One region of the Streptococcus sp. KHUD_012 genome, then DNA from elsewhere that is predicted to be linked to it. Evidence: predicted binding sites of a transcription regulator. Region 1 holds the regulator's gene; the other holds the start of a gene.
The links. The regulator CtsR, encoded in region 1, represses protease genes until heat stress. The targets are predictions, from matches to a motif close to TTGGTCAAAAAAGGTCAAANA.
Positions count from the first base shown of each region.

Region 2: a site for CtsR is predicted at 10,341-10,361, ahead of ABVF55_RS03870 (ATP-dependent Clp protease proteolytic subunit). Genes of this name have one in related genera too.

Region 1 is NZ_CP159355.1:360,609-376,483, forward strand. It holds gene ABVF55_RS01965 (Ig-like domain-containing protein) at 1-4,557, shown strand, start outside; gene ABVF55_RS01970 (alpha-L-fucosidase) at 4,661-8,371, shown strand; gene ABVF55_RS01975 (CtsR family transcriptional regulator) at 8,587-9,051, shown strand; gene ABVF55_RS01980 (ATP-dependent Clp protease ATP-binding subunit) at 9,052-11,481, shown strand; gene ABVF55_RS01985 (hypothetical protein) at 11,491-11,979, shown strand; gene ABVF55_RS01990 (DUF4430 domain-containing protein) at 11,957-12,364, shown strand; gene ABVF55_RS01995 (hypothetical protein) at 12,684-13,409, shown strand; gene ABVF55_RS02000 (AAA family ATPase) at 13,574-14,635, shown strand; gene pnuC (nicotinamide riboside transporter PnuC) at 14,646-15,428, shown strand; gene ABVF55_RS02010 (NUDIX domain-containing protein) at 15,429-15,875, shown strand, end outside.
Region 2 is NZ_CP159355.1:807,532-823,406, reverse strand. It holds gene rsmI (16S rRNA (cytidine(1402)-2'-O)-methyltransferase) at 1-273, opposite strand, end outside; gene yabA (DNA replication initiation control protein YabA) at 276-596, opposite strand; gene ABVF55_RS03920 (DNA polymerase III subunit delta') at 606-1,499, opposite strand; gene tmk (dTMP kinase) at 1,496-2,134, opposite strand; gene ABVF55_RS03910 (YitT family protein) at 2,284-3,171, shown strand; gene ABVF55_RS03905 (CBS domain-containing protein) at 3,647-4,303, opposite strand; gene ABVF55_RS03900 (ABC transporter ATP-binding protein) at 4,478-5,188, opposite strand; gene ABVF55_RS03895 (ABC transporter ATP-binding protein) at 5,188-5,952, opposite strand; gene ABVF55_RS03890 (branched-chain amino acid ABC transporter permease) at 5,952-6,899, opposite strand; gene ABVF55_RS03885 (branched-chain amino acid ABC transporter permease) at 6,903-7,772, opposite strand; gene ABVF55_RS03880 (ABC transporter substrate-binding protein) at 7,854-9,011, opposite strand; gene ABVF55_RS03875 (DUF2129 domain-containing protein) at 9,120-9,398, opposite strand; gene ABVF55_RS03870 (ATP-dependent Clp protease proteolytic subunit) at 9,677-10,267, opposite strand; gene upp (uracil phosphoribosyltransferase) at 10,396-11,025, opposite strand; gene mgtA (magnesium-translocating P-type ATPase) at 11,247-13,907, opposite strand; M-box (ykoK) riboswitch at 14,115-14,272, opposite strand; gene ABVF55_RS03855 (MalY/PatB family protein) at 14,308-15,471, opposite strand; gene ABVF55_RS03850 (cystathionine gamma-synthase) at 15,473-15,875, opposite strand, start outside.

The sequences.
Region 1 (15,875 bases):
GCCCACAGTGTGGAACTGATTGTCAATGGGGAATCACAAGGAGTCAAGACCTTTACCAAGAAGACCACAGCTGATGGCCGGACTTACCAAGAAGGGGCAAATCCGGATGAACTCTATCTAGAGTGGTTGGTCCCTTATGTACCCGGCAAAGTGGAAGCTATTGCGCGCAACGAAGCAGGAGAAGTGATCGCGAAAGATCAAGTCGAAACAGCCGGCAAGCCTGCGAGTGTTCGTTTGTTGAAAGAAGAACACGCGATTGCAGCGGACGGTAAGGATTTGACCTATATTACCTACGAAATCGTCGATGAAGAAGGTCGTGTCGTGCCAACTGCCAATAATTTGGTGCATTTCCATTTGCATGGACAAGGCCAAATTGTCGGTGTCGATAATGGGGAACAAGCCAGCCGTGAACGCTACAAAGCGCAGGAAGATGGCTCATGGCAACGCAAAGCCTTCAATGGCAAAGGGGTTGTGATTGTCAAATCAACTGAGCAGGCGGGAGCCTTTACTCTGTATGCAGACTCAGATCGCTTGCAATCAGACCAAGTCAGCCTCTTTACTGGTAAGAAGGACCAGGAAGAACGCTCTGTCTTGGGAGTCGAACTGGTTCGGACACATGTTTACTTAGGTGAAGTACCTGAACTTCCAAGTCGCGTATCTGTCGTCTATAGTGATGGCAAGGCCCAAGAAGAAGCCGTTGAATGGGATGCGGCAGACTATAGCCGTGCTGGCCAAGTCCGTGTGACAGGTCATGTTCAAGGACGCACGGTCGAAGCTCTGGTCGATGTGATCGGCGTGGAACAAGTCCTTCCAGTCATCAAACAAATCCCACAGGGAGCAGATCTAGCGACGGTGGATAAGGCTGTGCAATTAGTCTTCACCGATGGGACCACTGCCCACTATGAGGTCGATCAATGGACCTTGGAAGCTGGTCAAGAAGATCAGTTGTCCACACCAGGAGCACGCTTGAAAGCGACAGGACTCCTAGGCAATGGGGAAACGGTCCAAGCGACACTAGTGGTTGCAGGAGGAGATGTAGCCAAGGCTAAGAAACCAACGGTTCAGCTAGATGGAGTAGCTCTTCCAAAATTTGGTAGTGGCAACCATACCATTTTCCGTTCCCTCGCTTATGGTCAAGAGCCAGGTCAAGTCACAGCAAGTGCAGAAAATGCTCAAGTGACGGTCCTACAAGCTAATCGCGAAAATGGTTTGAAGGCTCAAATCTTTGTAACTGCTAAGGATACAGGAGCTGTACAGACCTATGTGGTCCAATTCCAAGAAGAAAGTCCACAGATCGAGCGCCTAGAATTGCGTCTGCCAGAAGGGCAAGAACTCAAGGAAGACCAAACGGTACCACTTGAAGTCATTGCCCATTACCAAGATGGTAGCCAGGCAAGTCTCAAAGCAGATCAAATCGATGTAAAAACAAGAGCTGGTAGCCAAGGAAAAGCCGTCGCAACCAATAAAGGTTTGGAATTGCGAGAAGCAGGATTGGTTCATTTAGAAGCTAACTTCCAAGGACAAACAGGGGAAGTCAGCTTTACCATCACGCCAAATCCAGAAGAAAAGACAGTTGTCAAGGTGCGTCCTGTACGGATCAGCACCGATCGAAACGTTTTGCCAGCTCTTCCAGAGACAGTCTTGGTCGAGTATGACAAGGGATTCCCGAAAGAAAAACGTGTGACCTGGGATGCCGTGACAGCAGATCAAGTCAAGTATTATCATAGCTTTACAGTCACCGGTCATGTAGAAGGTGTGGAAAAAGAAGCACAAGCTCAAGTGACGGTTGAAGGCATTATCGCTGTAGAAGAAGTCAGTACCACCACTCCAGTCGGCGAAAAACCAGCTCTTCCAGAAAGCGTGCGGACCTATCACTCTAATGGTAAGACCTATACAGCTAAGGTGGCCTGGGATGCGATCGATCCGCAACTCTTGGCCAAAGAAGGAGAAGTTGTCCTAGCCGGTCGTGTAGAAGGAACGGATCTTCCAACACGTCTTCATATTCGTGTTTCCGCAAACACAGTCAAGGGGGCCAATGTAGCAGAGCAATGGACAGGATCAGTCTTGCCACTCGCTTTTGCAAGTGACTCTAACGATGCGGATCCAGTTGCTAAGGTCAATGATAAGGTCATCTCCTTTACCGATGCTCCAGCTAACCGTTGGACCAACTGGGGCCGTGACAATGCGGAAGATTCTGTTGGTATCTTGTTTGGGGATTCTGGTATCTTGACCAAGCGAGCAGTGGACAACCTCCATGTTGGTTTCCACGAAGACCACGGCGTTGGCGCTCCAAGTGAATATGTGATTGAGTACTATACAGGGGAACAAATCCCAACTGTTCCAAGCAATCCAAATCGTGTTAAAGACGAAACAGACCATCCATTTAACAATCCAGCCAACTGGAAAGAAGTCAGCAACCTAACCGTTGAAGAACCGGTAGCAGCTGGTAAGATGAATCATTTCAGTTTTGATAAAGTCGACACCTATGCTGTTCGTATCCGTATGAAGACGCCAGAAGGTAAGCGTGGAAGCTCTATTTCAGAGATTCAGATCTTTGCCAATAAGGTTGCGGCAGAAGAAAAGAGCCAGTTGACCATTCGCGTCAATGGCGATGTATTGCCAGGTGTCAACCCAAGTGTGACCGATTACTACATCGATGCGCGTGATCGAGCTTATCCACAGGTGGAGGCGACAGCTAGCCATCACGGTCTTGCAACGGTTGTGCCAAGTGTCCATGAAGGGGAGCCAATCCGTGTCATCCATAAAGCGGAAGATGGTACCATCTTACAAGAATACCGCCTCCATCTCACAAGCGATGCAGAAAAACTGAAACAAGCTACCCCAGTAGCAGTGGAAGCAGGTAGCCGTTTTGTGAAAGTTGGTCAAGATCTGGTTCTACCATCTACCGTAGGCGTTTACTTCCAAGGGGATACAGGCTATGAACGCAAGGAACTTACAGTGGACTGGAAGCCTCTACCAGCTGATGCGCTTTCTCACGAAGGTAGCTTCACGCTGGAAGGAAAAGTCATTGGCTATGATCTGACAGCTCAGCTGACCGTCCGGGTGTCAGAAAAGACAGGAGAAAACCTCTCTGTGAACCGTGACTACAATGCAGAAGATACCAGGGCATTTGCTAGTGAAACCAATGATCTCGATCCAAATCAAATCGACTATATCGATTACATCAATGATGGTGGCTACAACGAATACTATCGCTGGACCAACTGGAAGAGAGAACCGGATCAAACAGAAGTGTTTGCTGGTCTCATCTTCAAGAAAAATGGTCAAGTAACAGAGCGTTTGGTCAATAAAGTAGCGGTCGACTTCTTTGCAGATCAGGAAACCGGTCTGCCAACGAAAACGGTTCTTGAACGCTACATTGGTCCAGACTTTGATGTTCCGGATGATTATGGCAATCTGAAGAATCTTCCAGATCATCCATTTAACCAGGCCTCTAACTGGGAAGAAATCCCGTACAGCTTGGATTATGCCTTTGAACCTGGTTATATCTCTAACCTCAGCTTCAACGAAACCAGAACGAAAGCCATCCGTTTAAGAATGGTCCGTGATGAACATCTAAAAGGAATTGGAATCGTTGAATTGAGCGCCTATGCTCCAACAGAAGAGGCCCAGGCAACAACTGATGTCACCATCCAAGTGAATGGCAAAGACCTAGAAGGCTTTAAACCAGATGTGACAGATTATCATCTAGAGTATGAGGGAGAACGTCCAATCGTTTCAGCACAAGGCAAGAATGGAACAGCCGTTACGGTCGTGGATGCTAAAAGTGCTAATGCTCCGGTTCTTGTCAAGGTTGTCTCAGAAGATGGCAAGCTCGAAAAAGTATATCAACTTTCTCTCTCTGCAAAAGCACCTACAGGCTCAGCCATTCCTGAAGAAGGGGTTAAGAATCTGGTCCATACCAAACCAGAGTTGGTGATTGAGCCAGAAGAGATGGACTTTGAACGCTTAGAACGTTCAAATGCGGATCTTCCAAAAGGAGAGAAACGTGTGGTTCAAGAAGGTCAAAAAGGCCGCAAATTGCGCTTGGTGGAAGTTTCTCAAGAAAATGGTGTGGAAAGCCGGAAGGAACTAGATGCCTTTGTAGAGCTAGATCCTGTGGCAGAAATCACAGAGGTGGGCACGAAAGAAGTGCTTCCAGACACTCCACAACCAGAGCCACAACCAGAGCCACAACCAGAGCCACAACCAGAGCCACAGCCACAACCGCAGCCAGGACCTCAGCCACAACCAGAACCACAACCGCTTCCAAAACCAGAACGTCCTCATGTTTCAGAAAGACCAGAGCCAACAGGAACATCTAAGTCATCTGTTGGAGTGGAACCTGTCAGTCAGAAAGGAATCGTTTCAGAAGAGAAGACGGTTGAGAAAACAGCTCAAGCGCCAGCAGTTTCAGCTGCTCCAGTTTCCGAAGGAAGATTACCAAATACAGGATCAGACGAAAGCGTCGCAAGCCTCGTTGCTGGAATCTTAGCGGCGGGCCTTGTCAGTGCTGTGCTGGACGATCAGAAAAAAAGAGCCAATAAGGCCAAGTAAAACAGCTAGAGAAACTAGAAAAAAACGGTGAAAAGTTCACAGGTAAAAGAAGGAGGATGGGGAAGCCCCACCCTCTTTACCTGGTGACATAAAGGAATAGAATATGGGAAAAAGATTAGTTGATCAGAGAAATCGATTTGGCATTCGTAAACTCTCAGTAGGCGTCTGCTCGGTAGTTGTAGCGACTTGTTTTTTAGGAGCTACTTCCAGTTACGCAGAGGAACAAGCTGAGAGGAGTGAAACTCGCGAAGAACGGGTTGACACAAGCGATGTTGATCACCAAGGAAAGGAGGAGAAAACTGTGAACGAGCACCAAGAAGAATCAGAGCATGCCTCAGTAGCTACTAGCGAGAAAGAAAATCGCACAGCCAGCCAAGGGACAGAAGCCACTCAACCAGCCACTTCTCTAGATGAGGAGACTGAGATTGCGGATTACGGACCGCTTCCAAGCAAGGCCCAAATGCAATACCACCGCGAAGAGCTAGCAGCTTTCATCCACTTTGGGATGAATACCTACTACGATCGTGAGTGGGGAGATGGGCAAGAAGATCCTTATTATTTCTATCCAGAGCATCTGGATACCGATCAGTGGATCAAAACCCTGAAAGATGCTGGCTTTAAACGGACGATCATGGTCGTCAAGCACCACGATGGCTTCCTCTTGTACCCTTCCAAATATACCGACCATACCATTGCTAAAAGCGGTTGGAAGGATGGAAAAGGCGATGTCCTAGCCGAGGTTTCTGCTTCTGCCAGCAAGTATGACATGGACATGGGGGTCTACCTCTCACCTTGGGATGCTCACAGTCCGCTCTACCATGTGGATACAGAGGACCAATACAATGAATACTATCTCAACCAGCTTAAGGAAATCCTTGAAGATCCAAAATATGGGAACAAGGGTAAGTTCGTAGAAGTCTGGATGGATGGAGCGCGTGGCGATGGGGCTCAAAAAGTCACCTATACCTTTGACAAGTGGTTTGAAGCCATTCGCAAGGCCCAAGGGGATATTGCTATCTTCTCAGCTGAGCCGACCAATGTTCGTTGGATTGGAAATGAAAAGGGGATTGCCGGAGATCCGGTTTGGCAAAAGGTCAATCCAGATAAGATCCGCAACAATCCATCTAATAGCTACCTCAATCACGGGGATCCGGAAGGGAAGCAATACTCAGTGGGAGAAGCCGATGTCTCTATTCGCTCCGGCTGGTTCTACCATGACAACCAAGAGCCTAAGTCCCTCCGTGAATTGATGGACATTTACTTCAAATCGGTCGGTCGTGGAACCCCACTCTTGCTCAATATTCCACCCAATCAAGATGGGAAATTTGCGGATGCTGATGTGGCCCGTTTGAAAGAATTCCGTCAGACCTTGGACCAACTCTACAGTGTGAACTATGCGGCAGGAGCTTTGGTAGAAGCTGACTCGACACGACGCAATCCGCTCTACAAGGCCAGCCATTTGACAGATGGCGATGAAAAGACCAGTTGGGCCCCTGCAGATGATGCCAAGACCGGCTCTTTTGTCCTCGATCTTGGAAAAGAGCAACACTTTGATGTGGTAGAGCTCAAGGAAACGATCGAGAAAGGCCAACGGATTTCTGGTTTCACCATTGATGTGGCTGTGAATGGTCAATGGGTTCCTTTTGGGGCTGGTTCAACCGTAGGATACCGCCGATTAATCAAAGGACAACCAGTTGATAGTCGCTATATCCGGGTGTCCATCACCGATGCCCAAGCCACTCCGATCTTGAACGGTGTCTCTGTTTATAAGACCCCAGCTAGCATCGAAGAAACCGATGGTTACCCGCTTGGTTTGACTTATCATTCTGACCGGACAGCTGAGCGGGCGAATGGCCAATGGAATGAAGAGGGAGAAGGTGTTCGAGGCACCTCTATGTGGACCAAGGAAAAGGGAGCTTCGGTGACCTATCAATTTGAAGGCACCAAGGCCTATGTGGTCGCAACCGTTGACCCTGGTCATGGAGAAATGGATGTCTATGTCGATGGCCAAAAGTTAGCGACCGTCAATACCCAAAGCCCAAACCGCAAACGCAGCCAAAAGGTCTATGAAACACCGGATTTGGCAGCAGGATCTCACACCTTGACCTTGGTCAATAGCAAGGGAGATGCGATCGCAACGGAAGGGATTTATGCCCTAAATAACCAAGAAAAGGGTCTCTTTGAATTTGCTCAGCCAACCCTAGCTGTTAAGAAAGGCGACCCAGCGCAAGTCGTCGTCAAGAGAAAAGGTGGCTCTAAAGGAAGTGCGAGTCTTAAATTGATCACAGAACCAGGAACAGGGGTTCATGGCAAGGTCTACAAAGATACCAACGTCACCCTTGAGTTCGCAGATGGAGAGACGGAAAAAACAGTCCAAGTTCCAACCCTTGATTTTGCAGGAAAAGCGACCGACGTCTATGACTTTAAGGTCAAATTGCTCCATCCGGATCAAGGAAGCCTGGTCGGCTTTATTCCAGAACTGACAGTCCAAGTGATGAACGAGGACCAGCTTCCAGAAAATCGCAAGGAAGTGGATGATCAAGATCCAAAACTGCATTACAGTGAGGGTTGGCACCACGAGACAGACAATCCAAACTTCTCAAATGGCACAGAATCTTGGTCGAGCTTTAACCAAGTGACCGATGAGGAAGGCAAGAAACACATTGAAGTGACCATTACCTTTAAGGGCACCGGCGTGGAGGTCCGAGGAGTGGTCGATCCAAGTCATGGTCTCTACAGCGTCACCCTAGATGGGAAAGAAATAGCCTTCGAAGAAGGGCGTGGCCATGATTATGAGATCGACGGCGATCATTATTTCAGTGGCTATGGAGACCAACGCAAACTAGACCAGAGCTTGGTCAATCTGCAAGGTCTAGCAAAAGGCTACCACCAGCTACGCTTGCACTTAGATCCAGCCCTCAATGATCCTCAGTCATCTCGAGCCATCCAGGTAGACCGATTTATCCTCTCAGGGAAAGATAGTCAGTTGCTCAGTCAAGAAGAGCTGCAACAGATCATCAGAGAAGGAGTAGAAAAGATCAAGGCTACTTCTCTCGATCGCTTGAAAGCAGATCTCAAACCAACTGTTCAAGGACAATTGACGGACTTGACTCATTTGTTGGATCAAGAGCGGCCAGATTTGGTTGCTGCAGCTAATCAAGTCGAAGCCCTTGAAACCATCTTGGAAGATGCTCACAATTATGAACCGCTGACGCAAACACGCCCAGATCAAGGTGTGCGGGATTTGATTCTTGAAAAACTAGAACTTCTCATCGAAGCAGAGGAGATTCCATTTGAGAGTCAAACACGTGAGAACAAGGACTTGGCCAAGGGCGAAAGCCGGATCCTTCAAGCAGGGAAGGTCGGACGCCGGTTGAAATTGATCGAGGTTCGACAAGAAGAAGGCAAAGAAATTCGGACAGAAGTCGATGCCTTTGTCGAAGTGGAGGCCCAGGACCAGATCACAGAAGTCGGAACGAAGGAAGCGGAAGAAAGTCCGTTGATAGCTGATATGCCGACTCCAACCACTCCTGTCACTCCAAGTAAGGAGCAGCCAGAAGTTGCGACTCTTTCTCAAGCTGAAGATAAAAAAGAAAAAGAAAGACCTATTCTCTTGCAACCGAAAACCCCAGAAGCAGTTTCTGTTTCGACTTCAGACCATCCGGAAAAAGAAGTGGTTAAAAGTCCTTCTCTACAATCGGAAGGAAAACTTCCTCAAACCGGTACAAAAGAAAGTGGATTGTTTGCTTGGTTAGGCCTTCTTGGTCTAGGATTCTTGGGCGGAGGCGCCAAATTCGCTCGTCGCAAAGAGTAGTTCATTCTTTCATAAGAGGTTAGTTCTCACTAGCCTCTTTTATTTTGTCTTCTTAAGAGCTTCCTATTTCCATAGAGTCTTTGCTTTATTTACAGCCATAAAAATTGTATAATAGTCAAATAAGGTCAATGATCAAAACGAACACTCCAGGGGCATCTTTATGCGCTGAAGAGCAGAGCATCCATCTAGAAAAAAACAAGTCAGAAAGGAGCATCATGGCAAATAAGAACACATCTGATAGCATTGAAGCTTATATCAAGGCCTTGCTGGCTCAAGCTGGCATGGCAGAGCTCAAAAGAAGTGAGTTAGCCGATGTCTTTCAGGTCGTACCCAGTCAGATTAACTATGTTATCAAGACTCGCTTTACCGAGAGCCGAGGCTATATTGTAGAGAGCAAGCGCGGTGGTGGGGGCTATATCCGTATTGGCAAGGTCCAGTTTTCAGATCACCATCAGATGCTCCAAGACTTGGCAGCCAATATTGGAGAGACCATCAGCCAGCAGGTCTTCAATGATATCCTCCAGATGCTCTATGAAGAAAAATTATTGACACAACGTGAGACTCAGCTCTTGCTTGCGACGACCTCCGATGAGGTCCTAGGTCGAGATGCTCTCATCCTACGAGCAAGTATGCTGAAAAAAATCATTCAACAAGTAGATAGAAAAGGAAATACCGACTAGATGAACTATTCAACAGCACTGTTAGAAAGTATAGAAGCGGCCCAAATACTAGCAGGCCACTATCAGGGGCATACCTTAGATACTTGGCATCTCCTGACGGCTATGGCCAATAATCCCTATAGCGTGGCAGGTTCTGTACTGAACGATTATCCTATGCAGATCGATGAGTTTCAGGATGCAGCGGAGCATATTACAGGCCAAGCTTTTCAAAGCGACAATCGGTATGAAATCTTCCCATTTTCTTATCGGATGGAAGCCATTATGAAACACGCAAGAGAGATTGCCCAGGTCCTTCATGCCAAGACCTTGGGAACAGAGCATGTGCTCCTCTCTCTTCTAGCAGACCGTGGGACCTTGGCGAGCCAAGTCATGGAATTTGCCGGCTTTGCCTTTACAGAGCAAGACAAGGGAGTCCCTATTGCCTCCCTTCGCAAGAATTTAGAAGACAAGGCAGGCTGGGACAAGAATGATATCAAAGCCATCCGGAGTCTCTATCGGGCCCAAAATCCTAACCGCCAAACCATGGGAAATATGATGGGCATGCCCCCAAGCACCAGTGGAGGTCTTGAAGATTATACCCGTGATCTGACAGAAATGGCGCGTGCAGGCCAACTTGAGCCTGTGATTGGCCGGGATGCAGAGATTTCACGCATGATCCAAATCCTCAGCCGCAAGACGAAGAACAATCCTGTATTGGTGGGAGAAGCAGGGGTCGGAAAAACCGCCCTTGCCTTAGGTCTGGCTCAGCGTGTCGCTAGTGGCAATGTTCCAGCTGAAATCGCACAGATGCGTGTCCTAGAATTGGATCTCATGAATGTCGTTGCAGGGACGCGCTTCCGTGGGGACTTTGAAGAACGGATGAACAATATCATCCAGGACATCGAAGAAGACGGTCACGTGATTCTCTTTATCGATGAACTGCATACCATTATGGGGTCAGGATCCGGTATTGATTCGACCTTAGACGCAGCCAATATTCTAAAACCAGCCCTGGCACGGGGAACCTTGCGTACAGTTGGAGCAACGACTCAAGATGAGTACCAAAAGCATATCGAAAAAGATGCAGCCCTCTCTCGGCGTTTTGCGAAAGTCACCATTGAAGAGCCAAGTGTTGCAGATAGCATCCAAATTCTCCAAGGCTTGAAAGAAACCTATCAGGACCACCATCATGTGACCATTACTGATGAAGCGATCGAAACAGCTGTCAAATATGCCCACCGCTATTTGACCAGCCGTCAATTGCCAGATTCAGCCATTGATCTCTTGGATGAAGCGGCAGCTACCGTACAAAACCGCGATTCCAACGGTCACGTAAAAGAAGAGTTGACCGCCTTGGATCAGGCCTTGATGGATGGCAAGTGGAAGAAAGCAGCCCAACTCTTAGAAGTAGAGGCCGCTCCCATTGTCTACAAAAAAGAAGTCACTGACCAAGATGTCTTGGTGACCTTGAGCCAATTATCTGGTATTCCAACTCAAAAACTGACCCAAACCGATGCCAAGAAGTACCTCAACTTAGAAGCAGAATTGCACAAGCGCGTGATTGGTCAAGACCAAGCCGTTTCGAGTATCAGTCGGGCTATTCGACGTAATCAATCAGGTATCCGTAGCAATAAACGTCCGATTGGTTCTTTCATGTTCCTAGGACCTACAGGTGTCGGAAAAACAGAGCTAGCCAAAGCTTTGGCAGAAGTTCTGTTTGATGATGAATCGGCCCTCATCCGTTTTGATATGAGTGAGTACATGGAAAAATTCGCAGCAAGCCGCCTCAACGGAGCTCCTCCAGGCTATGTGGGCTATGAAGAAGGAGGCGAGTTGACCGAGAAAGTCCGCAACAAACCCTATTCAGTTCTCTTATTTGATGAGGTGGAAAAAGCCCACCCAGATATTTTCAATGTCCTTTTGCAGGTCTTGGATGACGGAGTTTTAACCGATAGTAAAGGCCGGAAGATCGACTTCTCCAATACCATTATCATCATGACCTCAAACCTGGGAGCAACAGCCCTGCGGGATGATAAGACAGTTGGCTTTGGGGCCAAAGATATCCGCTTTGACCAAGCTAATATGGAAAAACGCATGTTTGAAGAGTTGAAGAAGACCTATCGTCCAGAGTTTATCAACCGGATTGATGAAAAGGTGGTCTTCCATAGTCTCTCAAGCGAGGACATGCAGCAGGTGGTGAAAGTCATGGTCAAACCGCTCATCGCGACCTTGGCAGAACAAGGCATGACCCTCAAATTCCAGCCTTCAGCGCTCAAGTTGCTAGCAACCAAAGGCTACGATCCAGAAATGGGAGCTCGCCCACTGCGTCGTGTCTTGCAGACCGAAGTGGAAGATCAACTAGCAGAGCTATTGCTGAAAGGCCAAGCCCAAGAAGGGCAAACGATCAAGGTTGGAACAACAGCCGGAACGATCAAGTTTGAGATTGTCTAGGAGGATGTCATGACGCTTCAGCGATTAACCCGTATTTCGCTTTTGGCGGCCCTTTGTGTCGCTCTACGTCAGGCTTTTGCCCCTTTCCCAAATGTCCAACCTATTTCTGCCATCTTTTTTCTCTTGGTGATATTTGAAGGCTATAGCTTTGCTTTTCTTGTGATGATGATCACCATGTTTGTCTCCGCCTTTTTCCTGGGGATGAGCTTGATTGTGTTCTTTCAGATTGTCGCCTTTGGCTGTTTGATGCTCATTTGGCGCATCAGTTACAAGTGGTTGCCCTTTGTCCTTCAGATCCTTTTTGTGGGCCTACTGTCCTTTGCTTATGGGGTCTTGATCGATAGTGTTTATGCCTTGATATACCATATTCCTTGGTGGACCTATGCTTTGGTCAATGGTTTTAGTTTTAACCTTGCCCATGCTCTGTCGACGATCATTTTCTATCCCATTATCTATCAAATCTTTAGGAGATTTTATGTTGAAAAAAACCATTTCTAGCTTGATGACCTTACTTGCAGCTCTTCTTTTAGCGAGTTGCGCTCCGTCTCATAGCACAAACAATCAAACAACAGCTTCTAGCACAGAAGTTGCCAAGAAAAACGAAATTTCGATTACAATTAGCGTGACGCCAGAAGGTCAAAAAGCGCAATCGAAAACCTTGAAAGTAGCAGAAGAGAGTAACCTCATGAAAGTGCTCAAAGCCAACTACAAGATTGAAGAAAAAAATGGCATGATCACCTCGATTGACGGTCACAGCCAAGACGAAGCCAAAGGCCTTTACTGGATGTACAAGATCAATGGCGAAATGGCTCCAAAAGGTGCTGCTGAAACCACCGTTAAAAAAGGGGACAAGATCGAATTCTATCAAGAAGTGTATCAATAATGAGGAGAGAGTGGGACAGAAATCGGTAATTCGTTAGAATTCGATTTCGTCGTCCCACCTCCGCACAGTTGAGTAGGGCTGTAAAAGCTGATGAAATCAGCGTAGTAGAGCCCACTCAACCACTGCGTCTTGCTCGACAATCCAAAAATAATTGAGAGGCTAGGACTTTTGTCCCAGCCTCTTTTTTGCTAAAGTTTAGAACTTATCTAAAACTTCTTTCAAACTAGAAAAATATTTGAGAAACTATTGACAGCCTCATATAACAGTGTTACAATAATGTTACAAAATATTACAAATGTTACAAAAAAGAGGTTCTGTTATGAAAAACAAAAAAATCATTTCCCTAGCAGCTCTAGCTCTTACAGCTAGTCTTTTCCTAGGAGCTTGTGGCGGGAATAAAGAAGAAAAAACTTCAGAAGCAAGTAGTTCAAAGACCAGTCTGGTTAAACAAACAAGCTCTTCTTCTAAGAAAAAAGTGATCACTAGTAAAGATCCGATTGCCTCTTCATCCTCTGATAGCAAATCAGAAGAAAGTCATACTGTTGGTAGCAAAAATAACCAAGCTGCAGCTAGTCAAACACCTGCTCCAGCTAAAGAAGCGACACCAGCAGCACCCGTAACAAAAGAAACAAAAGAAGTAGCCACTCCAGCAACACCAGCGAAAGCAAAATTGCCAAGTCTAGAAGACGGCCATGCCCATGCTAAGAAGCAAGCTTCTGCTACGGAGAATGCCCAATACAAGGGAGTCTATTCTGTAGCAGCAGGGGATTTCTCTGCAGCAGCTGGTAATTGGTCTGACAAACGCGACACTGGAGTCACTATTGGCCAAGGTGGTCAAGTGACCATCCAACTTCCTGGGGGCCAACCCGTAGCCTATGGTATCAGCGCTTATAACTATACCTTGGATGATGGTCATTACCATGCTAATCTCTCAGCAGGCGATGGATCTGCAGCGACTCTAGATATCGTAGTTGGAAAAGATGGCTCGGTATCTAGTGTGACGGTTTTGAAAGACGGTGTCAGCCACTCCCTCACTCGTGAATAAAATTCGAAAGATCTGAAAGGATAAGCATCTCTTTTCAGATCTTTTTTTGTTGATTTGAATAAAAATATATTTTTTTATAAAAAACTATTGACAGATAGAAAATATAGTTTATAATAAAAACATAAAGAAAATCTATTTATAAAAAATTATAAAAAGGAGCTTATATGAAAAAAGAAAGAATTGCCCTGGTTTTTGGAACCTTTGCGCCTCTTCATCAAGGGCATATTGACCTGATCCAGCGGGCCAAGCGTCAGTGTGATCGCGTTCGTGTCATCGTTTCTGGTTACGAAGGGGATCGTGGCGAAGAAGTGGGACTGCCTTTACAAAAACGCTTCCGTTATATCCGCGAAGCTTTCTCAAATGATGAGTTGACCCAAGTCTATAAGTTAGATGAGACAGAACTTCCTCGTTATCCCTTGGGCTGGGAGCCTTGGTTACAGACAGCCCTAGACACCATCCAGTATCAAACAGAGACAGAAGAGTTGATCTTTTATGTAGGGGAGAAAGCCTACAAGGAAGAGTTGGAAGCTAGAGGGTTTGAAGTTCACTTAGAAGAGCGTCGCTTCGGGATCTCTGCTACCATGATCCGGGAAAATCCCAGCAAATACTGGAAATACATTGCCCAGCCCTTCCGTCGCCAGTTCACGAAAAAAGTCTTGATCATGGGGAGCGCCAGCAACGGGAAAACGACCCTTGCAAAGGACTTAGCCCGCTTTTACGATGCACCTGTTAGTCTTGAGTATGCCCGTGAATACCAGATCAAGAACAATGTTCGAGATGATGAGCTCACGCCAAAAGATTACTATTATCTACTCTTAGGACAGTATGATCAAACCTCTAAGCTCATCGATAGTAGTGCCAATAGAGGCCTTGTCATCGCAGATACCAATTCCCTAGTGACCAAGGGTTATTACGACTACTACATGGAGGTCGAAGGTCAGGATACCAGCATGACCGATACCTTCGACAACCTCTTTGTCAGTATTCTGTCCAAAGAAAAATGGGATTTGATCCTCTTTGTACAGCCGATCGGTTCTTATGTCAATGATGGTTTCCGAGACATGACCATGGCTGACGAAGAGATCCGCACCAGCTTTTCAAATTACCTGGACCAATTGCGCCAGCAATACCTAGGAAACATTCCGACCACTTTCCTCGCATCAGACTACCTCGGCAACTACGAAGAAGCCAAGAAGGTGATCGATGCCATTTACCAAGCCGACTAAGGAGCAGCTTATGAAAAACCTATCTGAAAAATTCGCAACTTTTAGCCAAGACTTTAGAAATGTTCACCGAGAAGCGAAAAAGCAAGGCTTTGTCAATATTATGAAACTTCTATGGAAGGACCTTTTTGTAGGACGCACAGCCTTTCAATGGATTTATCTCCTCCTTCTTTCTAGTGTTCCCTTCTTCTTAGAATGGACCAATCGGACAGGACAGCATGATTGGCTGGGACTGTTTGCCTCTTGGACAGGCATTGTCTGCGTCATCCTGGTTGCAGAAGGGCGTGCTAGTAACTACCTTTTTGGAGCAGTGAATTCAGCGATCTACCTCGTTTTAGCCCTCAATAAGAACTTCTACGGGGAAGTTCTGACAACTCTTTATTTCTTCATCATGCAACCGATCGGTCTCTATGTTTGGCTCTCTAATCGGATCAATGATCAAGGTAAGGTCGAAGAATCTCACTTTGAAGCCAAGAAATTGAACTTGATTGAGTGGATGCGCTACTTGGCCTTGTGTGCTGTTATTTGGATTGGTATGGGCTTTGCGTATCAGAGCATCCATAGCGCTCGCCCTTTCCGCGATAGTATCACCGATGCGACCAATGGGGTCGGTCAGCTCCTAATGACTCGCCTTTACCGGGAGCAATGGATCTTCTGGATTGCGACCAACGTCTTTAGTATCTATCTCTGGTGGGATCAGAGCCTTCACATCCAAGGGATGTACTGGGTCTACACGCTGAATAGCCTAGTGGGCTGGTACCAATGGACCAAAGCCCTCAAGAAGGAGGTGGCTTAGATGGCAAGTCTCTCAATTCCAGCAGGAATGACGGAGAAAGAGTATTTTGAGACGGCCGCTAGTGAAGCAGACTTTCTCAAGTGGTACAAGGAGCAAGACCTGCCGACTTATGAAACTCCAAGTGTCACAGCGGACATGGTAGCTTACTGTTTTGTTGAAGGCCAGCTCAAGCTCTTAGCCATTCGCCGCAAGGCCCACCCTTATCAACACCGCCTCGCCTTGGTGGGGGGCTTTGTGAACAAGGATGAAGATGCGACTCATGCCTGTATCCGAGAAGTCAAAGAAGAAGTTGGGCTCGATCTTCCAGTGAATAAGGTGGAACAACTCATGACAGTTTCCACCCCTGGGCGGGACCCCAGAGGCTGGGTCATTACCATTGCCCATCTGGTCTATCTGCCAGCAGAAGCAGTAGACTTAGCTCATGCAGGTGACGATGCCAAGGAAGTC
Region 2 (15,875 bases), 450 kb from region 1:
TTGTGCCACATCCTTTCCTGATTCTAAATGGGCGATCAGATCTGGAATTTTCTCCATGGCATTGTGCTCATGAAAGCTAGTCTGGGGTGTCGCAATCTCAAAATGCTTGAGCAAGAGGCCTGTATTTCTAGTATCCTCAGCTGCGATCAAGTCGACATCCTTTAAGGTCTGGACCATGCGGTAACTCATATCCTCCCGATTGCCGATCGGTGTTGGGACCAGGTAAAGCACCCCTGTTTTCTTTTCCCCTTTAAAACTTCGTTGGATCTGCATGCTTACTCCCTAAATAACAACTCGTCACAAAACATACACTCTTCATCGTTCTCACGGCGTTGACCGTAGGAATAAGTGCAGATATGAAAACCGTCGTTGTAAATACGTTGCAAATTTTCACGGCCATGGTGTTGTGACTTTGCGGATGAAGTCTTCTCAACTTCCCCCAAACGCTCTCTCAATTTATCATTTTCTAAGCGAAGAGCTGTATTTTCTTCGATGACTTGTTTCAAATTTTTCTTGATGGCTTCGACTTCAGCCAAGGTGACCAACAAATTCTGAGAAAAGCCGTCTAAAGCATCAAATAATTCTTTTTTATTCATTCTGACTCCTTAACTTTCTAAGCTCAACACCATATATTCTAGAGCATTTTGAAAAGAAACATTGGCCTTCCACATCCTGCGAGCATGACTCAATTTCTCAAGCAACTGCTGGGATCGACTTAAGCGCAACTGCTCTTCTAAAGCCAACTCCATCAAACGAAAGGCCTGGCTTTGTTTTTCCTTATCATCTGCTAAACTCACCAAGCGTGTCACTTCCAAATAGGCGCGATTCAAATTGGATTGACAACGTTCGATGAACTGATCACAAACTTTTGCCAGTTCAAAAAACGTAGCATTCTTTTTTTGTTGTTCTGCTTCTTCGAGACTAAAACTAAAACGAGCTACTAAATTTGCCTGTGACTTGATCAAGCCTTCTTTTTCTAGCAGTTCCGTTAGGTAGGCTTGCTTTTTAGGAAAATGAACCTGCTGGGCCCGACTCTTGATAGTCGGTAAGATTAAGTTTTCATCGGATGTCAACAAGAAGAGATAGATCTCACTCTGGGGCTCTTCCATGACTTTTAAGAGAGAGTTGGCCGCATTGGTATGCATCTTATCCGCATCTTGGACGATAAAGACCTGCCGACTTCCTTCAAATCCTGATTGAGAAAAATCTTGAACCAGCGAACGAATGCGGTCCGTCTTAATGATCTGGTTGACTGGACGCACGATCTTTACGTCTGAGAATTCTTCTTCAGCAATCAAGCGGCAGGAACGGCATTTGCCACAAGGCCAGACTCCCTGCAAATCTTCGCAAAATTGACTTTGAGCTAGCAAGAGGGCCATCTCAAAACTGGCAAAAGAACCCGTAAAGAGATAAGCATGACTGAGCTGTTTGTGTTCCAAGATCTGGGTGAAGCGCTCCACCAATTCTGGCTGGAGCTGTTGGATCTCTTCTAGCTTCATTTCAATATCCCCAAGCGATTTTCTAAAACAGCCAAGACATCTGCAAAGACTGCTTCAAAGGATTGACTGGCATCGATTTTCACAATGCGCTCTGGTTCCTTTTCATACAAGGCCAAATAACCTTGTCTGACTTTTTGGTGAAGCTCCAATCCTTCCAAATCCAAACGATTGACTTCCCGCTCTTGGTTTTTCGCAATTCGAGCGAGCCCTTCTTCGACATCCAGATCAAAGTAAAGGGTGAGATCTGGTTTAAGACCATCTGTCGCGAATTGATTGAGCCACTCGATATCTTCCACACTCAGACCGCGACCATACCCTTGATAAGCGACCGAGCTATCAATAAAGCGGTCCATCAAGACAACCTTCCCAGCTGCAAGGGCTGGCAAGACGCGTTCCACCAAATGCTGCCGGCGACTAGCAATATAGAGCAACAACTCGGTCTTGGCATCCATACTAGTATGGTCTGGATCTAAAATGACTTGGCGGATCTTTTCTGCAATGTCTACACCGCCTGGTTCACGGGTTGTAATAAAAGGAATTCCTTTTTCTTCAAGTAGAGGCATAACGGCTTCTAGGACCGATGATTTCCCCGCTCCTTCTGGACCTTCAAATGAAATTAATGTACCGTTTACCATAGTATCCTCTTTCTAGTTTTCTTCTTTTTATTTTACCAAAAATAAGGGTAAAAATCTTGTATTTTAGGAGAGAAAATTTTTCAAAGTCATTTTCATTTTTTCACTTTTTTGTTACAATGATCTTATAAAGTTTTAGGAGACAACCTATCATGTTTAAATTTAAAGATATTCTGGCTATCATCTTGGGGGCCGGCATTTTTTCGTTTGGGATCTATTTTTTGGTCATTCCCTTTCACTTCTATGAAGGAGGAGCAACAGGGATTACCTTGATCACCTATTACCTCTTCAAAATCCCCGTATCCATCATGAACTTGCTGATCAATATCCCTCTTTTCATTCTGGCTTGGAAACTGCTGGGCAAGAAATCTCTTTACCTGAGCTTACTGGGGACTTTCTCGGTTTCCGCTTGGATGGCGATTTTTGAGGCCATGCCCCTCAGCCACCGCTACCATCACTTCATCTTTAACGCCTTTAAAGGAGATATTCTGCTTGCCTGTATAGCCTCAGGGGTTGTACTTGGTTTGGGGCTAGGGATTATCTTCAATGCTGGAGGAACCACTGGAGGAACAGATATCCTCGCTCGCATCTTTAACAAATACACTTCCCTCACCATGGGAAAACTCATGTTGATTGTCGATGCCATTGTTCTGATAACTGTTGTCGTAGTCTTCCAAGATGTCCGTACCGCTATGTACACCCTCTTCTTTATCCTGATTGACACCCTTGTGATCGACTTGATTGGAGAAGGTGGTTTTGCTGGAAAAGGCTTCCTTATCGTTACCTCTAAACCAGAAGAAATTGCCAAAAAGGTATCTGACGATCTGGGTCGCGGGATTACCTTTATCCGCGGGATGGGCTATTACAGCCGTAAGGACCTGGATATTGTCTACTGTGTCGTTTCGCGGAATGAGATGAAACAAATGAAAGACATCATCAATCAGATCGATCCATTCGCCTTCATCACCATTTCTGAAGCCCATGAAATTCTCGGCGAAGGCTTTACTTTAGATAAAGAAAAACAACCCATTACCCGTTAATAGAAAAATCAGACTGGATTGTCATCTAGCTTTGTTTTTCTATTTACGATTTTCCTTAGGTGAGTACGGACGTTAGGTGAAATTATCCAGTGGATGATTTCAGCAATCCAGGAAGTTCCATGACTAAATCAAGATACAAAGGGCGCCTGCGGATAAAGTCAAAATAGGAAGTTTGACGAAGAATCTTTAGATTCTAGGAAGACTTATCTTTTTGACACAATCCGCAACCTGTGTTCAATTTGTATTGAGCCCCTTCGCTTTTTAATTTCTAAGCTCAGGCTAAAACAGTTCCCCAAACTGTTTTACTCTCAAAAATTCCGAGAGCATGAAACAAGTATGTTTCATGCTCTTTTCTCACGGCGGAAAATCTTAGAATACACGTCATGATTAATAAAATCATAATTATTTTTATAGAATTTATTAGGTTACCTTATACAAAAATCAGACTGGATTGTCATCCAGCCTGATTTTTTTATTAAATAGCTTTTGCGGTTGTTCGAGTGATTTCATCGACTTTCAAACCGTTGGCTTCAAATTTACTACGGATTCCTTCTAGATCTGTCACCCCATCAATTTGGACTTCGATAACCACACGATCGTCTTTTGTTGGGATATTGACTGTATTTGCGATGTTATACCCTTCTTCTACAATCAAGTGAATGATTTGTTCTAGAACGCCAACCTTATCTTCTGTCACAAAGCGAACACGAACTCCTTCTTCTCCATAACCGGATACTTCAAGGAAAGCACGGAAAATATCACGGTCTGTGATGACACCGGATACTTGGTCATTGTCCACGACTGGAAGAATTCCCACCTTGTTCTTATACATGAGGTAGGTCGCATCTTCTAAGCTTGCAAATTTAGAGACGGTAATGACATCGCGAAGCATGACATCTTTAACCTTAGTCTTGTTCAACAGATAGTTCATCTCGAAAATAGACAAGCTTGTTGCTTTAGATGGACTTGCTTCTGCAATCGTACCTTCTGTCACCAAACCAACCAATTTATCGTTTTCAATGACTGGCAAACGGTGCAAACCTTGTTCGCGCATCAAATCTGCCGCGTGGGCAATTGTAGTATCTGGACTAATGTAAACCACTTTACGTGTCATAAAATCTTTAACAGCCATAACAAGTTCTCCTATGCTTTTATTAGTTTTATTATACTTGATTTTAAGAATGATTTCAAACGCTTTCAGCAGTTTTCTCTTGTTTTCAAAATTTAGAAAAATCAAACAAGAGGGATGAAAAAAGAAAGGTCTTCAGGACCTTTCTTTTTAATATTCTAGTGAACTTTAGAAATCTTATCCACCAAGGTAGGCCTTGCGGACTTCTTCTGAGGCTAAGAGTTCTTTTCCTGTTCCGGTAAGAACGACTTTCCCTGTTTCCAAAACATAACCGCGGTCTGCGATGGCAAGAGCCTTGTTGGCATTTTGCTCGATCAAGAGAACAGTTGTCCCTTGTTTTTGGATATCTTGGATGATATCAAAGATTTCTTGGATAAAGATTGGGGCCAATCCCATAGAAGGTTCATCCAGAAGCAAGAGTTTTGGCGTTGACATAAGTGCACGACCCATTGCAAGCATTTGTTGTTCCCCACCAGATAGGGTTGCTGCATCTTGGTTCTTCCGTTCTTCCAAACGTGGGAAACGGGAGAAGACTTTCTTCAAGTTAGCTTGATTTTCTTCTCGATCTTTCTTCAAGAAAGCTCCCATCTCCAAGTTTTCCATAACAGTTAAGCCTGGAAAGACGTGGCGGCCTTCTGGAACTTGAGAGAGTCCTGCTGCTACAATCTTTTGAGCCGGAACCTTTTGAATCTCCTGACCTAAAAACTCGATTTTCCCAGCACTTGGACGCACCAAACCTGAAATCGTACGAAGAATAGATGTTTTCCCAGCACCGTTAGCACCGATAAGAGAAACAACTTCCCCTTCATTCACCTCGAAACTGACATCACGGACAGCCTGGATCATGCCATAGTGTACAGAAAGATTTTCAACTTTTAACATAGACATTAGGCTTCACCTCCTAGATAGGCTTCGATTACGCGTTTGTTGGTCTTGATTTCATCTGGCGTACCATGGGCAATCAAGCGACCATATTCCAATACATAAATCCGTTCCGTTACTTCCATAACCAAGCTCATATCGTGCTCGATCAGCATGATCGTAATATTAAATTCTTTTTGAATGCGACGGATCAATTGGGTTAATTCTGCTGTTTCTTGAGGGTTCATCCCTGCAGCAGGTTCATCCAAGAAGAGGATTTTTGGCTCTGTCGCAAGGGCACGAACGATCTCCAAGTGACGTTGTTGTCCGTAAGCTAAGTTTTTGGCCAAGGTATCTGCTTCTTTTTCCAAACCAAAAATCGCTAACAATTCAAGGGCTTTCGCTTTCAAAGCTTCTTCATTCTTGTAATAGCTTGGCAAGCGGAAAAGACTCGCAAAGACATGTGGTTTGTGGTGATTGGCAAAGGCAATCAAGACATTGTCCAAAACGCTTAAATCTTTAAAGAGACGAATATTTTGGAAAGTCCGTCCCAGACCACCTGCAGCGATTTTATAAGGTGCTTTACCATTTAGGAGCTGACCATCTAAGGTAATGGTCCCTTCACTTGGTTCATATACCCCTGTTAGGAGGTTGAAGAGGGTTGTTTTACCGGCACCGTTGGGTCCGATCAATCCAACCAATTCCCCTTCATTGAGTTCCATGGTCACATCCCCAACGGCTGTCAAACCACCAAAGTTTTTTGTTAAATTTTTTACTTCAAGAAGTGCCATTAGTTAGCCTCCTTTTTTGAGAGTAGTTTTTTCAAGCTGAATTCCCATGTTCCAAGAAGACCACCTGGACGGAAGATCATTACGAGAATCAAAGCCAATGAGTAAATGATCATACGGACACTTGAGAAGTCTTGAAGCACCATGTTCAAGATACCCAAGACGATGGCTGCCACAACTGTTCCGGACATTGATCCCAAACCACCAAACACGACAATGATCAAGACATTAATGGTATTGGTGAAAGAGTAATCTTTAGGAACAACAGAGCCGATAAAGCCGGCTTGGAGAGATCCAGCAATCGCCGCTGTGATCGCACCAAATACAAAGGCGATGACTTTGACTTTGGTCGTATTGATCCCAACAGATTCTGCTGCGATTTCATCTTCACGAACAGAAAGGGTAGAGCGTCCAATTGGACTGCGTAAGAAGTTAATGGTAAAGATCGTTGTAATGACAACAAAGAGGTAAACCAATTGCCAAGTTGTAAAGGCTGGCAAACCAAGGATCCCAGCAGCCCCATTTGTTAGAGTACCACCATTGACGATCAAGATCCGGATGATTTCAGAAACCCCAAGTGTCGCAATCGCGAGGTAGTCCCCTTTCAAACGAAGGGTTGGAACCCCAACGATCAAGGCAACGACACCAGCAATCAAAGCACCTAAAACCATCGCGCCAAAGAAAGCCCCATAGGTTGGTGATTTGGAACCGAGAATGGCTGCAGAGTAGGCACCAATCGCCATAAATCCGGCATGGCCAAGTGAGAATTGACCTGAGAAACCAACGATGAGGTTCAAGCCAACTGCAAGGATAATATTAATTCCGATTTGTTCTAAAATTTGGATATAGAAGAGGTTGAGCACACCCGCTGCAACCAAGACTTGGATCAAGGCAAAACCTGCGACCAAAAGACCAAGCCAGACTAAATTCACTTTTAAATTTTGTTTCATGGCTTACACCTTCTCTTTCACATTTTTACCGAGGATACCTGCTGGACGGATGAGCAAGATCACAATCAAGATGGCATACACAATGGCATCACGGAAGTCTGAAAGACCGATCGCTGTAGCGAAGGTTTCCAACAAACCGATGACAAATCCACCTAGGGCAGCACCTGGAATGATTCCGATTCCTCCAAGAACGGCTGCGACAAAGGCTTTGATCCCTGGTGTCATCCCCATCAGAGGCTCGATCGAGTTGTAATACAAACCAATCAAGACACCACCAGCACCTGCCAAGGCTGATCCCAAAGCAAAGGTAAAGCTGATCGTACGGTTTACGTTAATCCCCATCAATTGAGCGGCATCACTATCAACAGATACAGCCCGCATGGCTTTCCCCATCTTTGTCTTTTGAATAATAAATTGAAGAGCGACCATCAAGAAAACAGACACTCCCAAGATCATCAACTGAATATTGGAGATTGAAATAGGACCGAAGTTGTAACGAACCGTTTTAATCACTTGCGGGAAGGAACGGGTATTGGCCCCTACGAAGAAGACCATCCCATATTCTAGCAAGAAGGAAACCCCGATGGCTGTGATCAAGGCTGCAATCCGAGTCGAATGACGAAGCGGACGATAAGCCAGGTATTCAATTACAACCCCTAAAATAGCCGTCCCAACCATGGCTAGGAGCAAGGCTACAAAGAAGTTCACTTTCCACGAGTTCAATAAGAAATATCCCATAAAGGCACCTACCATGTAGATATCTCCATGGGCAAAGTTGATCAATTTGATAATTCCATACACCATGGTATAACCAAGGGCCAAGAGTGCATAGACGCTTCCCAAGATTAGACCGTTCACTAATTGCTGGAGCATTTGAACCATCCTTTCTAACAATAAAGAGCGAGGCCAGGAATTTTCATTCTCCCAGCCTCTTGTACAAACAACAAATGATAATTATGGTTTAACAGACTCAACTGATTTGACTTTACCATCTTTCAAGCCAATCATAAGAGCTGATTTAACCGGGTTGTGGTTCTTGTCAATTGACATTGTACCAGTCACACCTTCCAAGTCTTTCAACTTCGCAAGGTTATCTTTCAATTCGACAGAGTTCTTAGCACCTTTAGATGCTTCTGCAACCATGTAAACTGAATCATAAGCCAAAGCTGCGAACATTGAAGGTTCTTCATTGTATTTCGCTTTGTATGCTTCTACGAATTTCTTGGCTTTATCAGTCATTTCACCTTCAGTAGAGAATCCAGCTACGTAGTAGATATCTGTAGCTGCAGCAGGTGTTGCTTGTTCAACAAATTTAGCATCGCTAAATCCATCCCCACCAATGATTGGTTGTTTGATTCCCATACCACGCGCTTGGTTTACGATCTTACCAGTTTCTGTGTAGTAACCTGGAAGAACAATCGCATCGAAGTCTTTATCTTTGATTTTTGTAAGGGCAGCTTGGAAGTCTGTATCCTTAGATTGGAAGGTTTCTGTTGCTACGATTTCACCTTTATAAGATTTCTTGAAGGCTTCAGCAATCCCTTTCGCATAGTCAGATGAGTTATCGTAGTAAAGAACGACTTTCTTCGCTTTCAAGTTATCAGTTGTGTATTTGGCAATGATTTTTCCTTGGAAGCTATCGATGAAGGTTGCACGGAAAAGGTAATCTTGACCTTTTGTCAAATCATCTTGAGTTGCAGATGGTGTAACCAATGGAACACCTGCTTTACCAGCATTGGCAACGGCTGCTGCAGTAGCACCTGAAGTTGCAGGTCCTACAAGAGCGTTCACTTTTGATTGGGTTACAAGGTTTGTTGTGACTGTAGCTGCTTCAGCTGTTTCAGATTTGTTATCTTTATCTGTGACAACAATCTTCTTACCGTCAGCTCCACCCTTAGCGTTGATTTCATCAACGGCCAATTGAGCACCTTTTTGTTCAGCGCTACCGTAGGCTGCTACTTCACCAGTTTTTTCAAAGTTAAAACCGACTTTTAGTTCTTTGCCGATTTCGTTACCAGTTGTGTTTGAACCTGAAGTAGAAACTTCACCACAAGCAGCAAGAAGAGCGACACTTGCAATGGTTAAAAATGAAAGAGCAAATTTTTTCTTCATTTGTAATGATCTCCTTAAATGAATCTTAAAATAAATACATTAAGAATATACCGAATTATCTGACAATTGTCAATAAAAAAAACGCAATCCATCAAATGATTGCGTTTTCTAACCTTCTGTGACCACAGATGGGGTCTCCAATCGTTGTAAACTTCCTACAAAATCTGTATCTAAATCTTTGAGATGGCAAGGCAAGACCTTTTTGACATAACGTTCTTTCTTTAAGTCTTCCATGACTTGATCGGCCTTGTCACTGTCCACATACAATTGGACATAACGGCATTTCTTAGAATGGTACAAGACATCTCCGACTGATTGTAATTTTTTCCCGTCTCGATTGTAATACAATTTAACAATTAAGCCTGTTCTTTCTTGTTTCTCAAACATGGTCAATCCCTTTCTCGTTCTGTTACTAGTATATCAAATTTCAAGAAAAAGAACTACTCTTTTATGAGAGCAAAAAAAGAGAGTGGGACAGAAATCGGTAATTCGTTAGAATTCGATTTCGTCGTCCCACCTCCGCACAGTTGAGTAGGGCTGTAAAAGCTGATGAAATCAGCGTAGTAGAGCCCACTCAACCACTGTGTTTTGCTCGACAATCCAAAAATAATTGAGAGGCTAGGACTTTTGTCCCAGCCTCTTGACGGACCTTCCCATAGGATGGTTTAGTCCAATTTATTATTGGCCATGATTTCATCAATAAAGCCATATTCAAGTGTTTCTTGCGCGCTCATCCAATTGTCACGTTCAGCATCAGCATGCACTTTTTCGATCGGTTGACCTGAATTTTCCGCAAGGATTTTTTCCAAGTTATTCCGTGTTTTGAGCAAGTGTTCTGCTGCAATCGCCATATCGGTTTGTTGGGTACCACCACCAGTACCACCCATTGGTTGGTGAATCATGTACTCGGCGTTTGGCAACATGAAGCGTTTGCCCTTCGCACCGCTTGAAGCAATGATAGTTCCCATAGATGCTGCCATCCCCATAACAATGGTTTGGACATCTGACTTGATAAAGTTCATAGTATCTACAATGGCGAGACCTGCAGAGACAGAGCCACCTGGTGTATTGATATACATATAGATATCTTTTGTATTATCTTGGGCATCCAAGAAGAGCAATTGAGCGATAATGGAGTTAGCCATTTGGTCCTCAACTGGTCCTGTTACCATGATAATTCGATCTTTCAACAGACGGGAATAAATATCGTAAGAACGTTCTCCACGACTGGTTTGTTCAATAACTACTGGAATCATCTATTCTTCTCCTTTAGTATCCATTCATTCTCACGATTCGTGAGGTTCAAAGTATATGTGCTATTATAAACCAATGGTCAAAAAAGGTCAAATCTTAAGCATCTTTCGGACAAATCATGAATGGTTTCTTATTTGGTACCGAATAAACGGTCACCTGCATCTCCAAGACCAGGAACAATGTAGCCATGTTCATTCAAATGATCATCGAGGGCTGCTGTAAAGATATCAACATCTGGGTGAGCTTCTTGAAGAGCTTTCACCCCTTCTGGCGCTGATACTAGGCAGACAAATTTAATATGGCTAGCGCCACGTTTTTTCAAGGAATCAATCGCTAGAATAGCGGATCCACCCGTAGCAAGCATCGGGTCTACTACAAAGATACGACGTTGATCAATATCTTCTGGCAATTTCACCAAGTATTCAACTGGTTTCAAGGTTTCTTCATCACGGTACATCCCGATATGGCCAACCTTAGCAGCTGGTACCAAGCTCAAGAGACCATCAACCATCCCAATCCCTGCACGAAGAATTGGGACAATAGCCAACTTCTTCCCCGCGATTTGTTTTTGAACGGTTTTGGTAATAGGAGTTTCAATTTCAACATCCTCAAGAGGCAATTCACGCAACACTTCGTAGCCCATCAACATAGCAATCTCATTTACCAATTCACGAAAGGCCTTTGTAGAGGTATCTGTACGACGGAGAATAGACAATTTATGTTGAATGAGTGGATGTGTAATAACTTCTAGTTTTCCCATTTTTGAGATCCTTCTTTCTAAGCTGCTATCTTTTAAAAAGGAGCTTGGATTGAGGAAGAGTCAAACTTTCCCTCTTTCTGTTACTCCTTTTTGATACGCGCAACACGTGGAAATCTTCATTTCCAACTTTATATTCGTCTTATTATACCAAATTTCACCAAAAAAAGAGAGCCCTTACACTTAATTTTTTAAAGTTCGGACTCACTCTTTCTATGGAAAAATCACAACCATTCCTTGTATTTCTTGATATAGATACGTTTGACAACCGTCACACTAAGCATATAGAGGACGATAATAGCAAACAATAGAACAAAGTACAATCCATTGAGTTGGCTCAACTTCAAGATAGAAGCCAAAGGACTATATGGAAGGGAGGTTACAAAGAAGGCTGCTGCTAAGGTCGTCACTACGACTGAGAAGGCTGGACGACTTTGGATAAATGGCAGTTTTGGTGAACGCAACATATGAATAACCATGGTTTGAGACCACATAGATTCGATAAACCATCCAGTTTGGAACACCATGATAAAGGCTGCTGCATCTGCTGCTCCATGGTTGTAGCCATGACCTAAAATCATAGGAACAACAAGGAAGTAAAGAAGCATGTAGGTAATAATATCAAATACAGATGAAATTGGACCAATCCAGGCCATAAAACGCATGATGGAGTTTGCTTCCCAGATACGAGGTTTCTTGAGGAATTCCTTGTCGACATTGTCAAAAGGAAGGGCGATACAAGAAAGATCATAGATAAGATTGAGCACAATCAAATGAACGGGAGCCATTGGAAGGAAAGGCAAAAAGATGCTGGCGAAGAGCAGAGAGAAAATGTTCCCGAAGTTAGAAGAGACCGTCATCTTGATGTACTTGGTCATATTGGCATAGACCTTGCGGCCTTCAACCAAACCTTTTTCAAGGACCATCAAGTCCTTATCTAGAAGGATGACATCTGCCGTTTCTTTGGCAATATCAACAGCGGTATCCACAGAGATCCCAACGTCTGAGACCTTCATGGATGGAGCATCGTTGATCCCATCTCCCATGTAACCAACCTTGTGGCCATTGTTCTTGAGGCAGAGGATGATCCGCGCTTTTTGATCTGGTGATAGTTTGGCAAAGACCGTTGTTGTTTCCACAACTTGTGCTAACTCTTGGTCTGTCATCGTATCGATTTCGCTTCCCAAAAAAATCCGCTCGACATCTAGTCCTACTTTTTCACAGACGGCTTGGGTGACCTTTTCATTGTCCCCAGTTAAGATCTTGGTGGTTACCCCATATTCTGCAAGAGCTTTGATCGCTGGAGCTGCAGAAGGTTTTGGTGGATCAAGAAAGGCAAGGTAACCAGTTAGGATCATGTCTCGTTCATCTTCAACACTAAAGATGTCATTTTCGTCCAAATCGGTTTTGTAGCTAACACCCAAAACACGAAGTCCTTGTTCATTTAACTGAGCAACTTCAGCGAGGACCTCTTGACGAACTTCATCTGTCAGGCGTTTAATCTCCCCCTTGTACTCAACATAAGTCGATACAGAAAGCATTTCTTCCAAGGCACCCTTGGTCACCATGCTGACCACACCGTCTTCGTCTTTGACAATGACACTCATGCGACGACGTTCAAAATCAAAGGGCAATTCATCAATCTTATGGAAGGTTTGATCCAGGTCGCGAACAATTTCATGTTTCTTGGCTTCTTTCTGGGTCCGATTGATAATCGCCCGGTCCATCAAATTTTTTAGCCCGGTTTGGAAATAGGAATTCAAGTAAGCCCGGCGAAGGACTGATAGATCCAAATCGCCATGGATATCAAGCGGATACTCCAAAACGATTTCATCTTGGGTCAAGGTTCCTGTCTTATCAGTACACAAAATATCGATAGCGCCGAGGTCTTGGATGGCATTGAGTTTTTTGATAACGACTTTTTCTTTTGCCATGATGATGGAGCCCTTAGCAAGACTCGCTGTAATAATCATCGGCAGCATTTCCGGAGTCAAACCAACCCCAACGCTGAGGGCAAAGACACCCGCTTCTAACCAGTCACCATCTGTGAGGCCATTGATCACAAAGACAATGGGCACCATCACTAACATGAGCCGAATCAAGAGCCAAGAGATGGTATTCATTTCTCTCTCAAATGAGGTTGGTTCGTCATAAGTGTTGATGGTTTGCTCAATAGCTCCCATCATGGTTTCATCTCCCACGACCAAGACCAAGGCTGTCGCCCGTCCGGAGATGACATTGGTCCCCATAAAGGCCAAACTTTCACTTTCCAAGAGACTATCTAGATTTTGACTGTCGGCTTTTCTGAGACAAACCTTTTCAACAGCATCACTTTCCCCCGTGAGACCAGATTGTTGGACAAAGAAGTCACGGGAATCAATCAAGACCACATCTGATGGGATCATATCGCCGGCACTCAGTTTGATCACATCACCTACGACGATTTCATCGATCGGAATTTCTTGTTCCGATCCATCACGCAGAACGGTCGCTGTATTGACAATCATACGTGATAAGTTGCTAGCTGCTTTGTCGCTCCGCAATTCTTGAATGAAGCGGATACCACCAGAGATCAAGACCAAGGTCACAATGATGATGGAGGTCGTTGGATCCTGTTCACCTGGTTTTGCTAGCCAGACATTAGTAATGAAGGAAACCAGCGCAATGACCAACAAAATCACCGTAAAAGGATTGATGATCGATTCGTAGATCTTTTTGATCATGGAATCTTCTTGACCTTTTGTGATGACATTTTCGCCATAAATATCACGGTTTTCTTCTACTTGATCGTCAACCAAACCAAGGGCACTGGTTTTGTAGTTGGCAAAGGTGCTTTCAAGTGGTTCTTGAAGAGCAGCAATGAGTCTTTCTTTATTTGTTTGCATTAGTATCTCCTTTTTCAATCAGGAGCCAATCACTTTTGGAGTCCCTACGACACAAATCAGCGATTGGCTGGTTCGGTGCGGTTCGGGATGATCGTCGATTTGTATCATAGCTCTCTCCTTTCTCTTTTCTTGGTAAGGCATAAAAAAGAGTCCTACCCTCGATCGGTAGGACTCATGAAACTCGTCATTTATTTTTCAATCAAAACTCTCAAAAAACTGACCGTCCAAGCTTTAGCTCCACAAGGCAATGAAATGAACTTAGTCTTGACCTTTGCGATCAGAACTGTTGACCAACGAGTAGTGTCTCCACTGCTTTGCGGTAGTCATCCGTATCCTTGTGGTAGCCTCACCTACCGTATTTCGAGTATATTGTACTCCTTCACTTACAGAAAGTCAACACTTATTTGTGAAAAGTTTCCACCAAGCGTTTGGTGATTTCTTCAATGAGGGTGAAGGGAGCTGCCACATTGAGGCGAGCATGCAAGTTTCCTTCTTTTCCAAAATCTGTTCCACGATTCAAAATCAATTTGGCTTGGTCATGAATTTTAGCATGCAGCTCATCATCGGTATAAGGATAGGCTGAAAAGTCCAACCAAAGAAGATAAGTTCCTTGGGGCTTCATGACACGGATTTGTGTCTTTTCATGCAATTCATCTACCACATAGTCGATGTGTTTTTCAAAGACTTGCTTGAGCTCTGTCAACCAAGGTTTACCATGGCGATAAGCCGCTTCTGTTGCAATATAGCCCAAGCCTGAGATTTCATGTTGATTATTGGCCAATTGCCGTTGTTTAAAAGCCGTACGAAGCTTTGGATTTTCAATAACCACATAGGAATTTTTTGTTCCTGCAATATTGAAAGTCTTGGTTGCACTGGTTAAGATCAAGCTGAAATCTTTAAAGCTTGGATCAACCGTGTTAAAGCTGGTATGACGGTGGCCAAACAAGGCCAAATCTTGGTGGATCTCATCTGAAACGAGAAGGACACCATGTTTTTGACAGAGGTGGCCGATTTTTTCCAAGACTTCACGATCCCATACACGGCCTCCAGGATTGTGCGGATTGCACAAAACATAGAGTTTAACGTCTTGCTCCACAATGTCTTTTTCTAGCTGATCAAAATCAATTTGGAAAAGACCGTCTTTTTCGACTAACGAATTTTCGATCAATTTTCGACGATTGAGTTTGACACTTCGGGCAAATGGAGGATAGACCGGTGTATTGATTAAGACCGCATCCCCTTCCTTGGTGAAGGCTTGAATAGCTGTTGAAATAGCTGGAACAACGCCTTCGATAAAGACGACAGCTTCCTTGTCAAAGGAATAGCCATGCTCTTCTTTTTCCCAATCAAGGATAGACTGGTAGAGGCTATCCGATGCATAGGTGTAGCCATAGACCATTTGGTCTGCATAGCCGATAACAGCTTCTCGTACTTCTGGAATGACATTAAAATCCATGTCCGCGATCCAAGCTGGAATGATTTCTGGATCTGTCTCAGTTTCTTTCCACTTGTAGGTATGGTGGGTCAATCGATTCGGTAAAGTCGTGAAATCATATTTGGTCATCTTAAGCCTCCAATGCTTGTTTCAAATCGTCAATCAAATCATCCGCATCTTCGATTCCGATGGACAACCGAAGCAGATCATCTGTCAAACCGTATGAATGGCGAACTTCTGCAGGGATGTCCGCATGAGTCTGAGTGGTAGGATAAGTGATCAAACTTTCAACTCCACCAAGACTTTCTGCAAAGGTAAAGACTTGAAGGGAATTCAACAAGTTAGGAATTTTTTTCTCATCTTGAATTTTAAAGGAGACCATTCCACCTTTTCCAGTGTAGAGGACTTCTTTGACCTGAGGGGAGGTTTTCAAAAACTCGACTACCTTGCGGGCATTCTCAGTGGAGCGCTCCATCCGGATAGAGAGTGTCTTGAGACCACGGATCAACAGATAGCTGTCAAATGGGGAAAGA